2 regions of the Flavobacterium kingsejongi genome follow, and region 1 is predicted to be linked to the other one. Evidence: riboswitches for the same ligand, from Rfam matches in the RefSeq annotation. Region 1 holds a riboswitch; the other holds the start of a gene.
The links. A riboswitch is a leader RNA that binds a small molecule or an ion and turns the genes downstream of it on or off. The one in region 1 is predicted to bind cobalamin.

Region 1 (6,937 bases):
TCCTATCTTTCTGCTGAATTCCAGGAAGGCGACTGGCTGGTTTTTGGAAAAGAATCGGTAGGACTTAGTGCGCAGGTATTAGCTGCTTTTTCCAACCATGTCAAAATCCCATCTTCCCCACTGATCCGCAGTTATAATATCGCCAATGCTGTTGCTTTTGCCCTGGGCGAAGGATTACGGCAATTGGCAACGCCTGAAAAATAGATTATTGCAGTGCTTTTTCAAATTCTTCCTGGATTTTGGAACAGGAAATCAGGAAGGGTTTATCGGTAATGGTAATTTCGATATCGTGGAGTTCGATATGATACGATCCGGTGAATTTGCCTACGAGGGTATGCCCTTCAAAATGCCCTTCGATTTCATCACCAATCAGTTCTCCTTTGTCACCAATGGTATTTCTGATTTTTTCGATGAGGTCGGGTTTGGATCCGTTATAAAAAATGGTAAACTGGCAAGCCATAGCTATTGTATTTGGGGATTAACCATATAAAAGTACGGATTATACTACACGCGCTATGTTGTGTTTATGTTAAAACAAAGAAGTCGCGGCTAAGCTATAATAAAGATACCCCGTAGCGGATCAAAGCTAATATTACCTTCCTTGAATATGCGGTCGAAACTGCCATCAGCAATACATTCCTGCGGTGTGCCCTGGATCGCTTTACTATCGTGCATGATAATCATACTGTCGCTCATCTGGATGGCGAGCTCAATATCGTGGGTAGAAAAAAGAATACATTTTCCAGCTTCAGCAGCTAATTTTTTCAATAACCGGAATAATGCAGCTTTGTGCAGCAGGTCAAGGTGTGTGGTTGGTTCGTCCAATATAATTAGCGGCGTATCCTGGGCAAGTGCTCTTGCAATCAGTACATTTTGAAGTTGCCCGTCACTGATCTCATAATGTTTTTTGGCTGCCAAATGCTCAATCTGCGTCAGTTGGAGTGCCTGCTGTACTTTTTGAATATCCAAATCAGATAATTTACCGAGCCAGTTGGTGTACGGCTGCCTTCCCAGGGCGACCAATTCATAAACAGTAAGATTACTGGGCGGCAACTGTTCGGTTAATACAATGCTCATTTCCTGCGCGAGCTGCTGGGTATTGAAATCACGGAGGTTCCTGTTATGAAGCAGTACCTCACCCTGTAGCGGTTTTTGGATTGCGGTAATGGTTCGTAGCAAGGTAGATTTACCAATGCCATTTGCCCCCACGAGGGTAATCAGCTGGCCTTTTTGCAGTTGTATATCGATTGCATCCCCAATGATGGGGTGTTTCCCCTTTTGGGAATAGCCAATTTGAAGTTTGCGGGTTTCGAGTACTGTGTTATGTTGTTTCATCAGGTCGCCATTTTTCGTTTTCCAAGCAAAAGCCAGATTACCACAGGTGCTCCTATAATTGAAGTTACAGCATTGATGGGCAATGTGAAATCGCAACCCGGCATTTGGGAAATGGTATCACACAACAACATGATACTAATGCCCAAAAGCAATGTTGCCCAAAAAAGGATCGCGTGATTGCTGGTCTGGAATACCAATTTCGCAATATGGGGAATGACCAGCCCTATAAAAAAGATCGGCCCGGCATAGGCAGTAATGCTCCCGGTTAAGATACTGGTGGTAAAAATCAATAGTGTTTTGGTACGTTGGTAATCGACTCCCATGCTGCGGGCATAATTCTCCCCGAGTAGGAGTGCATTCAGCGGTTTGATATTGATAAAGCTTAGGGTAAGCCCGATTAGTGTACAGGTGCTGAGGTTGATAATGGAATTCCAGGATAAATTTCCAAGGCTGCCAAGTGCCCAAAAGGTAAATTTCTGGAGTTGATCTGCCGAACTGAAATAGGTGAGTACACTAACGACCGAACTGGTAATGCTCCCAAACATCAGCCCGACGATCAGTATGGCCATCGTATCTTTCAGCCGTTGTGATACTGCCAGTACCGCCAGCAGCACTAAAAAGCTACCCAGGCTGGAGGCGATAACAATACTAAACTGGGAGAGCAGTATTCCGCTTAGCAGTGCCGGAAAAAAACCGGCGCCCATCACGACCATTGCTACGCCAAGGCTGGCACCGGAACTTAATCCCAATACATCAGGCCCGGCTAAAGGATTCCGGAAAAGGGTCTGCATCAGTAAACCGCTTATCGAAAGTCCCATACCTACCATTATTGCTGTAAAAGCTTTAGGCAGGCGGTAATTCAGGATAATATACTGCCAGGTGCTTTTTTCAGATGTTCCTCCCGTTAGTGTGGTAAAAACTTCTTTTAGGGGTATGGCAACAGATCCCAGGCTCATATTGATTAGGAATAAAAGTACCAGGCTGACGATCAGTCCCGAGAAAAGAAATTGGTTTCTCATACGGCTAAGGAACAGTGAGGTTAGGGTATTAGTTTAGTTTTTCGAAGAAATAAAGCTCATAATCGGGTAACAATTCCGGATGCAGGATTTTAATCATATCTTTTAAGACCAGGTCCGGGCGGTTGGGAGCGATTTCATAATAGAGTACGCCACCTTTAGCCCCTTTTTTAGTACTGGACGAATATACCTTTTTATTTTTAAAAGCATCAAATTGCGCATAATGAGGATTGGCATCTGCCATCTCCCGTAGTGCTGTAAATTGGGCAGGCCCAATCCAGAATTCCGCATTCTGGGCTTTGAGGAAAACCGTCTCAAAACTCAAAGAAAGGCTTCCGGTTCCGGGAGTATCCTTCCAGAGATAGGCAGCATTGGCATCCTTTAAAAAGGTGGCAGCCCAGCTATTGCCTTCCGACATATACCATTGATCCTGATACATCGCCCCAGTGAATACAGTGGGCTGGGTAACCGCTTTTTTCGCGAGTGCCACAGTAGCGAGGTATTCTTTCTCAATTCCGGAGAAAATAGTCGCTGCCTCGTCGTCCTTACCGTAAAGCGTGCCAAAAAACTTGATCCATTCGGCTTTGCCTAAAGGCGTTTGTTCATTCCAGTCGCCATTTAAAATTACTTTTAAGCCGCTTTTCTCCAGGATATCCAGGGAGGGATTATTATTGTCAATACCATAGCCTACAATCACGTCCGGATCAAGGTCAATGAGTACTTCGGTATTGAGGCTTTCGTTATTGCCTACTTCTTTTACTTTTCCGGAATCGATACGCTTCCTTGTTTTTTCAGAAGAGATGTAATCCGTATTGGGAAAACCAACCAACGTGTTTTCCACACCCAGCATTTCCAGGGATGGAATATGGGTCGTGGAAGTTGCGACTAAAGATTTCACAGGTACCTGAATGGCAGTGGCGCTTTTCAGGCTATCAGGAATTACAGCTCCCGCTTTATAGAGGACATAGGTATATTCTTTTTTGGCATCCGGCCATGGACTGGTGATTTTTACGATGCTGAAAGTAGCATAATGGTACAATTCAAGCCCTTTGGCATACGAAATATTATTCTTCGCACTGGTAGTTAAAGGAGTAGGAGTAGGAGTTTCTTTTTTGCAGGCCGCAAGTGTGACTACAAGGAAACAAAATAAAATCCGGATTACTGTTTTTCTCATTTTTAGATCATTCTGATGGGACAAAGGTAAAACGAAACCATGTTTTTTTTACGGTATTCACACAAATTATTCAGAATTCCAAATGATAAGTATATATTTGCAGGCGAATTAAGGTTGTGATTTGTTTTTTCGTAAATCACATTAAAAGGGAATCAAGTCCTTGTTACTGCTGTCGGTTTTTTAAGCAAACCGGAATTAAAGCACTACCAATAATCTTGAGCTGTACCCGCAACTGTATGCTATAATGCTTGTTGTTAACTCCGAAACCACTGCCCCAGGGCGGGAAGGTAAACAACAGGACGCAAGCCAGGAGACCTGCCTTATTCTTAATTAATAACGAACCTTCGGGAAAAAAGGTTTATGGATTATGACAACTAAAAGATTCTTTTTATTCCTTGCTTTTTTTGCCTGCCAGTTGGTAATGGCACAGCACGACAGCATTCAGTACCTGGATGTGGTCCGGATTTCCGATGTACAGCTCAAAAGTTTTTCCGATTCCCAATCGGTACTTTCCCTTTCGGATTCTCTGATCCGTGAAAACCAGCCTTCCCTGACTTCGCTTTTGAATTATAATACAGTGATCTATTTCAAGGAGAATGGGCTTGGAATGGTATCTTCCCCTTCTTTTCGAGGTACTACAGCCCAACAGACGGCTGTAATCTGGAATGGGATCAATATCAATTCACAACTTACCGGACAAACCGATTTCAATACCATTACCACGCGGGATTTTCAAAATATCACGGTTCGTGCCGGCGGGGGTAGTGCCTTATACGGGAGCAGTGCTATTGGCGGAAGTATCCACCTGAATAATGAACTCAATTTCAAAGACCATTTTTCGAATGAACTGCACCTGAATTACGGTAGTTTCAATACCATCGGTGCCAATTATAAAGTGAGTGTTTCCGATACTAAGTTTAGTTTTCAGGCAGCGATTTCCAGGAATAGCTCGGAAAATGATTACAAGTTTCCGGAATCCAACTGGAAAAACCAAAATGGTGAATTTTACAATACCAGCCTGAACATGGCATTTGGGTATAAGATTAATGCCCGGAATTATATCAAGGCCTACAGTCAGTTTTTTGATAGTGAGCGGCATTTTGCCATACTTTTCCCAGCGGAAACAAAAACAAAATACCAGGATTTCAATAGCCGGAACCTGTTGGAATGGGATCGCTTTATGGGACTTTTTACGTCCCGTGTCAAGGTGGCCTACCTGAGTGAAAAATACAAATATTTCGCCAACATTGCGAATGATAACTATAGCGATGGTAAGGTAGAAACCGTCATTGGTAAATATGACCTTACCTATGATATCAACACGACTATGAAGCTGAATGCCATTGTGGATTATACGCAAAACAAAGGAACAGGGACGGGAATACTTCATAAAACCCGTAACATTGCTTCGGCAGGACTGCTCTTTAAACACGAAGTCGGTTCACGGTTTTTATATGAGCTGAGCGGTCGTAAGGAAGTAACGGATAATTACAAAAGTCCTGTGTTGTTTTCTGTAGGTGCGAATTATAAAGTAACTGATTTTTATACGCTTAAACTGAACGGATCCCGGAATTTCAGGGTGCCAACCTTTAATGACCTGTACTGGGAGCCGGGTGGCAATCCCGACCTGAAACCGGAATCGTCCTACCAGGCAGAATTGGGGAATGCTTTTACCTTCAAGGAATTGCAATTTTCCGTGACGGGGTATTATATGGATATCAAAGACATGTTACGCTGGATCCCGATGGGCGCCAACTGGTCGCCGGTCAATACGGATAAAGTAATTACCTACGGTGGGGAAGCAATGCTGAACTGGAGCCGGAAAATAGGAATGCACCAGGTCTCTCTTAATGGAACCTATGCCTATACCGTATCGGAAAATGATGATACGAAAAAACAACTGATTTATGTTCCGCATCATAAAGCAACGGGATCGCTGACCTATTCGGTACAACGATTTACGGCCAATTACCAGGCGTTATATGTTGGGGAAGTGTATACCCGCACCGATAATAATTCACGGTACACCATTGATCCGTATCTGGTAGGCAACGCAACGGTAAACTATACTTTCGGAAAGAAATTCTCCTATACACTCGGTGTCCAGGTTTTAAACCTTTGGAATGAAAACTACCAAAGTGTGGAAAACCGGTTTTTACCCGGGAGGAATATTAATACCTATCTAACTTTAAATTTTTAAAATGATGAAAAAGATTTCAAAATTACTTTTAGTCCTATTAGCCAGTAGTGTTGTATTGGTGTCCTGTAGCAGTGATGACGATAGCAATGACAACGTTTCCCTTGGGAATTATGATCATGGCTTCTTTGTGCTGAATGAAGGGACGAGTACTACAGCGACGATTACTTTTGTAAGCAATTCCGGAGCAGTAGAGCAGGATATTTTTCGCAATGTAAACCCTACAGCACCTGCGACAGGAACCTACCTGCAATCGATGTTTTTTGATGATACGCGTGCGTTTATCATTTCAGGGCTGGCGAATCAGATTACTGTAGTAAACCGTTATACTTTTCAATACCTTGCAACGATCACTACCAATATCCAAAACCCGAGATATGGTGTGGTCCTGAACGGAAAAGCATATGTGACCAATTCAGCTGACTTTGAAAGCAATACCGATGACTTCCTGACCGTAATCAACCTGGCGGATAACAGTACTACAAAAGTAAACCTGAATAAGGTTTCGGAGAAAATCCTCGAAGAGAACGGAAAATTATACATCTCTAACGGCTCTTTTAGTGGTCATGAAACAGTAACTGTTTTCAATCCGGCTACAAATACTTCAGAGCAGGTAATCAATTTAGGTTTCATACCGAACTCTTTTGATGAAGAAAACAACACTTTATATGTAATGGGAAACAACAAAATCGGGAAGGTCAACCTTACGACGAATCAGCTGACCAGCACCATCACATTGCCGGAAACTCAAACCGACGCTAAAAATTTGACAATAGAAGATGATAAAATCTATTATACAGTGAACACCAGTGTATACGTTATGGCTCTTAATGCGACATCGGCACCTACTACTCCTTTGTTAACGTATACTTCTGGATCACTATATGGTGGTATGTACGGATTTGCAGTTAATGACGGCAAAATTTACGTAGCTGAAGGTGGTAACTTTGCTTCTGACAGCCAGGTCTTTGTGTATTCCCCAACTGGAAACCTGGAAAAAACAGTTTCCGTAGGTGTGGGGCCAAACAATTTCTATTTCAACGACTAATACACTATTTTTTAAATACCAATAGCGCATACTTATGAAACAATTTTACAGATTAATTTTTACATTTTTACTTACAATCCTGACAGGCGGATTTTCCGTTTTTGCACAAACTGGTTTTTATGACGGGGTTTATATCCTGAATGAAGGCAGTGCAGGAACACCTACTG
Region 2 (6,937 bases), 490 kb from region 1:
AAAAACAGTTAACTCATTCTAATAATTATCACATTTATCATTTACTACATTGAAACAACTATCTAAAGTTGTGATGCTTTTTGTGTTTTTTTCCCTTCACACTTTTGCGCAGGATGCCGCAATAAGTCCAGAAAAATACACGGCCCATAATAAGGGGAAATTCTTTTTTTACTGGGGAGGAAATCGTGCCCATTTTTCGAAGTCGGATATTACGTTCCGTGGTGACAACTACAATTTTACAATCAAGGATGTCGAAGCACATGACAAACCGAAAGGCTATCATATCGACTACCTGAATCCTGCGCGAATGACGATTCCGCAAACGAATTTCAGGATGGGGTATTACATCAATGACCATTATAATATTTCGATTGGTGTTGACCACATGAAATATGTGATGAACCAATACCAAACTGTAAATATGGACGGTCAGATCAACCTTCCTGCTGATGCTGAAGGTGCTGCTTTCAACGGGAATTATAACAACAGTCCTATGGTCATGACGCCGGAATTCCTGGCTTTTGAACATACGGACGGACTAAATTACGTCAATATTGAAATCGCGCGTGTCGATGATATTTCGACTAAACTTTTCAACTGGGACAGTGATAAAATCCAGATTAACCTTACCGAAGCTGTAGGAGCCGGATTATTATATCCTAAAACCAATGCCCAGGTATTGGGTATGGAGCGTCATGATGACTTTCATGTTTCAGGTTATGGATTGTCTGCCAAAGGCGGGCTTAACATTACTTTCCTGAAGTATTTCTTTGTTCAGGGCGAATTAAAAGGCGGTTATATCAACATGCAGGATATCCAAACTACACATGAGGGATCAGACAGTGCTTTCCAGGACTTTTTCTTCGTTCAGACGAATTTGGTTTTTGGTGGTATTTTCAGGATTTAATCCATTTCCTTGCTAAAAACAAAAGCCCCGGATTACCGGGGCTTTTGTTTTTTTAGGCTCAATGTACCTTACTTATTGTACGATTACTTTTCGTACTATAGTGGTATTCGTCACGGTGTCGGTAATTCTTACGATGTAAATCCCTGCACTCAGTCCGGAAACATCCAATTTACATTGCCCATTCGTAATGCCGGCAGTATTCTTAACCGTTACCCCTAGCTGGCTGATCAATGTTACGGAGTAAATTGCATTATTATCTGATTTCAGGTCAATGTTCAATAGGCTGCGTACCGGGTTCGGATAAATGGCCTGTACGATCTCATTCGCTACCGGATGCTGGATGCTTAAAGTTCCATCAAATGTTTTAAGCATGAATTCATTCACACCCATACAGCCCTCTATGCTACCTGATTCGATCAGCGTAAAATCGGTGCCATTGACAATTTCATATTTGGATCCGGAAGTAAAAGCACTGGCACTTCCAATGACGAAATCCCCGCTTTCAGCATCTACATCAAATGATTTTCCATAAGCAAAATCCCAGGAGCCTGTTAGCGTACTGGTGTATACAAATGTTGCGGTTGTTCCCGGAGCAGCTGCATCATAAGCATGCACATTCTTACCGGAAAGGAAATAGAGTTTATGATTGCCCAGTCGCAGTTGTGTGGCATTGGTTACTCCGGTAAGAGTTACTGGTGCTGCCAGCTCATTGGCTCCATTACTTTGCATTTTTATCACTACCGAAGTACCACTTACCTTGCCTAATATCCAAATGATATTATTGGCAGCATCGTATTGCAATCCCGCTACAGTTCCTGCATTCGGCTGAATCACAGCTGCTACAGTGTTGGTTGCTACATCGATCTTAACGATTTTGGAACTCAATGCAGCATAGATATAACCGTCAGCATAAACCATGTAACTTGCCGTTCCATTGATTACTGCATTAGGGTCGGCAACAGCAGTGGCTACATTATTTGTGAGGTCAATACTGTAAATGGCATTGGGGTTACTTGAACCGAGGTATGCTTTAGCAGTACCCGCTGCTGCCAGTGTCTGTGGTCCACCCAGGCCCGTTAGCGTAGCGATATGGTTCAAGGAAGGATAATCCGCAATGACGACACGAAATCCGGCGGCTTTGGATAACAATACGGCTTTGTTACCTATAATCTGAAAATCCTGTAATACGTCAAATCCTGTAGTATTGTTGGCATTCTGATATATTTTTGCGTTTACCTCCGGAGTGCCGGTTGCATGTGTGCCTACTGTAAAAATATCGCCATTGGGTGTTCCAAAATTCCCTTCTGCTACTGCAAGCAGTTCATAGGTTTTTGGGGTTGTTTGCGGCAGCATGTATTGCGCACTAAATACAAGTAAAAAACTGAGTAAATTTTTTTTCATTCTCCTTTTCGTTAAGGTTATAAATTGGGTTATAAAAAATCCCGGAGAAATGACACAATAGCACAGCACTACCCGTAGGTATTTCGTGTGTATCCTTGTTTTTTCTCCGAAAACAACATACGCTATCCTAAGGCAGGTCTCCTGGCTCGGCCCAACATTTCACCTTCCCGTCTGGATAACAGTGGTATTTCGAAATGCATTTACAGGCCTTACAGTTGCGGGAACAGCCTCTGTTTTAAACAGAGTTCCCTTTTAATTCTTGTATCAAGAAACCTTAAGACGGTGCAAAAGTACTAATAAAAGACTGTTTTTTTGTGTAATGCACCCCGATTAATTCTACTGTTTCCGATGCTTCCCGGTGCTCCTATACTATATTTCTGCTATAAATCTTATTTTATTCTATTTTGCTATTGTAGGAACCAAATGAATTACTTTACTTTGTATTTCAAAGTACTTTATTTTATGACAAAAAAAGACTACCTCCAGGACATTCACCATATCAAGAGTATGATGGATAAATCTTCACAGTTCATATCCCTTAGTGGGCTTTCCGGTATACTTGCCGGTTGTTATGCATTGATTGGTGCTGCGTATGCCAAACACCTTTCTGATCAGCATACCTACCAGTACATTACGCTGGAAAGCGCTACTTTTAAAGGTATATTGGCAACGGCAGTTGTTGTGCTGCTACTATCGCTACTAACCGGGTGGATATTAAGTTCCCGTAAAGCTAAAAAAGCGGGGGAAGTATTATGGAATGCTACTTCCAAACGATTGCTGATTAATTTCCTTATTCCATTGGTAACCGGAGGATTAGTAATTATACTCATGCTTAAGAATGGGCACTATGGGCTTGTAGTTCCTTTTGCATTGCTCTTTTACGGATTGGCCTGTGTGAATGCCAGTAAGTTCACCTTCAGGCATGTACGCTATCTCGGAATCACTGAAATTATATTAGGGTTATTTGCAGTAGAATATTCAGGATATGGATTGTATTTTTGGGTCCTGGGATTTGGAATCTGCCACATCCTGTATGGTGCTATCATGTATTACAAATACGACAGGAAATAATTTGAAAAATATCCTTAAAAATATCAATAAAGCATTCGATCACAGGATCAGGCTCGGAATCATGTCGGTTCTGATGGTCAATGAATCTGCTGATTTTACTACGCTCAAAGAATTGCTGGGTGTCACTGATGGAAACCTGGCTAGCCATGCCAAAGCCCTGGAAGCAGAAGCATATATTATCGTGGAAAAACAATTTATTGGCAGGAAGCCCAATACGCGCTATGTAGCTACACAACTTGGAAAAAAAGCATTCCAGGAACACATTGAAGCACTTGAAAAATTAATCCAGAATAGTTAAACACTATTTTTTTACCTCTTTGCTTTGAAATACAAAGTACTTTTAAATAAATTAAAATGAAACAATTACACCTCCTATTGTCCCGAAAACCAAGTCCTGCACAACTTGTAATGGTATTGTCCAGCTATTGCCTCGTATTGCTTATAATTCGGATTCTGGTTTCCCATACTTTGTTTTATGGTTTCCTCGCCTGGAACCTGGTATTGGCTTTTGTTCCATTACTCCTGACTATGATCCTGCAACGAAAGGAACGCCTTCGCCACAACCGCTACGGATTGCTATTGCTCTCTTTCGTCTGGCTCTTGTTCCTGCCTAATGCGCCCTATATCATAACCGATTTTTTTCATTTAGAAAAAGGGGCTTTATACATGCCGGAATGGTTTGATGTATTGCTACTCACCTCTTTTGCCTGGACCGGAGTACTCGTAGGACTACTTGCTATGACGGCTATGCAACAACTTTGGGCACAACGGTTCTCAGCTTCAAAAGGCAGGATTTTTATTGTTTTTGCTGCGCTCCTTTCCGGATTCGGGATTTACCTGGGCCGCTTTCTCCGATTCAACAGCTGGGATATCCTGCAGCATCCTTTTGACCTGACAACAGCTATTACAACCGCGGCTTTTCATTGGAGGACGTTCGGGTTCTCCCTGGGTTATGGTGCCCTGTTGCTGCTACTCTATTGTTCGTTTCGTATTCCATTCCAATCTACTGTACAATGAGAGCCTTAATCATTGAAAAACTATACGACTGGAGTAAAATCCCATACCAGAAATGGCTCAAAAAAAGTATTCCCTGGCCCGTGGATCAGGATGCTTTATTGGATTTCCCCTACGATAGCCTTGGTTTTCATTTGGGCCTTTTCCTTCAAAGCCACAATTTTGATATACAGCCCAAACTGGAAGACCATGATGTCTTTCATGTACTGACGGCTACGGGAGTTACTGTCCCGGATGAAATAGGGATGCAGTTTTACCTGTTTGTAAATGGCAAACGCAGCCTGTACCAATTTTCGGTGATGTGTATAGGAAGCCTTTTATATCCGGACAAATGGGGCCATTTTATCCGCCAGTGGCGCAGCGGAAAAAATGCACTCTGCTTTCATCAGTTGGATTTTTTAAAACTATTGAACCTACCTCTTTCTCAATTGCGAACCACCTTTTTAATTCAATAATGATGTCTAAAATCCCAATACAAGCCCAAACCATTGGAACGGCTACCACGTTTTTAGCCGGTGGTGCCTTTGCACTCGGTACTTTTTTGCTCCTGGCTTATTTCTGTATTCCTGAAGGACGGGGCCTCTATGGCATTACCCGCAATAACCTGATCATGATAGGCCTGTTTTATGTAATGCTGATGGTGGTACTCCATATCATTGCTTTTGTTATGCTTGTTGTTTGCCTGATCGTCTACAGACAACAGCCGACTTACTTTTTTATCCGGATTGGAGTCTTGCTACTCAACATACCTGTTGCTATTTTTTACACATATTTCATTATTTCTATACAAAATTAATCCTCAAAATCACTATTTCATGGAAAACCAAGATTCACAACCCACAACAGCCACATCCTTTTTACAAAGCCATACAGCACGACTGATTATGGTAGGCGTACTAACCCTTATTTTACTGCTTCCGCTTCAGCTGGTCAATAACCTCATCCGGGAAAGGGAACTCCGTCAAGCGGATGTTATGAATGAGATTACCGATAAATGGGGTAAAGAGGTGTATTTCTATGGACCGATCTTAAAAGTGCCCTATACTATCTTTTCGGAAAGCGAAATCGTCAACCAGATGACCAAACAGGTATCCAAAACCCGTACAGCCCAAACAGCTTATGCCTATTTCTTTCCGGAAGTACTGAACAATACTTCTAAGGTAGAAACCAAACTACTGAAACGCAACAATTATGAAGCCGTTGTATTTACCACCAAAATGAACTTCAATGGTAATTATACCGTACCTGATTTCAGCGCTAAAAATATACCCGAGGAAAACATACAGTGGGATAAAGCCACGATACTGATTCAAACTGAAAACCTCAAAAGCATCAAGGAGGAGATTAAAATTAAACTGGGTGGTACAACACTTACCCTGGAGCCTGTATACAATTCCGAAGAAAATCCGGACGCCGAAGGCCTGGAGACTGCTTTTGTTAACCTGAATGACCATAAGGACTTGAAGAACCTTACTTTTGAATTTACCTTCCAATATGATGGCAGCAGCAGGATCAGTATGGTTCCTATCGGTAAAACTACAACGTCGAAAATGACCTCTAACTGGGCTTCCCCAAGTTTTAACGGAAACTTCCTGCCTAATGATAAGAGTAAACATATTTCGGCAGCTGGTTTCGAAGCAAACTGGAAAATATTACACATCAACCGTCCCTTTTCGCAATCATCTTTCGGTAGCCTGCCTAACTTACAGAAGTATGCTTTTGGGGTAGACTTTGTGATCCCGATTGATGAATATCAAAAGAATGAAAGAGCCTCCAAATATGGATTTCTCGTCATCGGGCTTACCTTTTTAATCTTTTTCCTGATCCAGTCCGTTAGTAAAATAAAGATCCATATTTTCCAATATTCCATGATTGGCCTGGCATTGATCATGTTCTATACGCTCCTGATTTCGATTACAGAACACAGTAGTTTTCGCCTTGCCTACATTATATCGGCGCTTTCAGTGGTTGTCCTGATCAGCCTGTATTCTGTATCCATACTCAAAAACAGAAAATTCCCGATGCTGATTGCAATTTCTTTGGCCGCCCTCTATGGTTTTATCTATGTGATCATCCAATTGGAAAATTATGCATTGTTGGTGGGCAGTATTGGTTTGTTCGCCATATTAGCAGCTGTGATGTTTGTTTCCCGTAAAATTGACTGGACTAAAAACTAATCAATTGCATATTATTGACAATCCTATTGCATAAAAAATGCCCAACTACTGTTGGGCATTTTTTATGACTAATCCTGAAAATATTATTGTACGATTTCGGTAACCTTTACATGGTTCTCTTCGTCCATTTTCCATACTGTACCTTTTACTTTTACTGTTTCTCCAACTTTATAAGCGTGGTATTGTTTGGGATCTTTCAGGTTTGGAATACTGATCGTAGCAAAATAGGTTTGCTTTTCGTTCGTCAGTATTTCAGCTGTATAGCCATCTTTACCCTGGTTAATCGATTTAATTGCGCCTTCGATAACAATCGTTTCTACGGGCTCTTCGGCAGTTTCCCGGATAGAATCCCGGGTTTGTTCTACTT

Region 2: another riboswitch for cobalamin. It lies ahead of FK004_RS16430 (T9SS type A sorting domain-containing protein); the one in region 1 lies ahead of FK004_RS18670 (TonB-dependent receptor plug domain-containing protein).

What each region holds. Positions count from the first base shown of each region.
Region 1 is NZ_CP020919.1:4,132,779-4,139,715, reverse strand. Features, by position in the region: gene FK004_RS18695 (tRNA (cytidine(34)-2'-O)-methyltransferase) at 1-204, shown strand, start outside; gene FK004_RS18690 (hypothetical protein) at 206-460, opposite strand; gene FK004_RS18685 (ABC transporter ATP-binding protein) at 550-1,335, opposite strand; gene FK004_RS18680 (iron ABC transporter permease) at 1,335-2,354, opposite strand; gene FK004_RS18675 (ABC transporter substrate-binding protein) at 2,383-3,525, opposite strand; cobalamin riboswitch at 3,620-3,862, shown strand; gene FK004_RS18670 (TonB-dependent receptor plug domain-containing protein) at 3,893-5,725, shown strand; gene FK004_RS18665 (NHL repeat-containing protein) at 5,727-6,770, shown strand; gene FK004_RS18660 (T9SS type A sorting domain-containing protein) at 6,805-6,937, shown strand, end outside.
Region 2 is NZ_CP020919.1:3,640,603-3,647,539, forward strand. Features, by position in the region: gene kdsA (3-deoxy-8-phosphooctulonate synthase) at 1-22, shown strand, start outside; gene FK004_RS16425 (hypothetical protein) at 74-907, shown strand; gene FK004_RS16430 (T9SS type A sorting domain-containing protein) at 980-2,308, opposite strand; cobalamin riboswitch at 2,423-2,600, opposite strand; gene FK004_RS16435 (hypothetical protein) at 2,771-3,379, shown strand; gene FK004_RS16440 (winged helix-turn-helix domain-containing protein) at 3,381-3,677, shown strand; gene FK004_RS16445 (DUF1361 domain-containing protein) at 3,734-4,396, shown strand; gene FK004_RS16450 (hypothetical protein) at 4,393-4,848, shown strand; gene FK004_RS16455 (hypothetical protein) at 4,848-5,189, shown strand; gene creD (cell envelope integrity protein CreD) at 5,209-6,570, shown strand; gene FK004_RS16465 (hypothetical protein) at 6,654-6,937, opposite strand, start outside.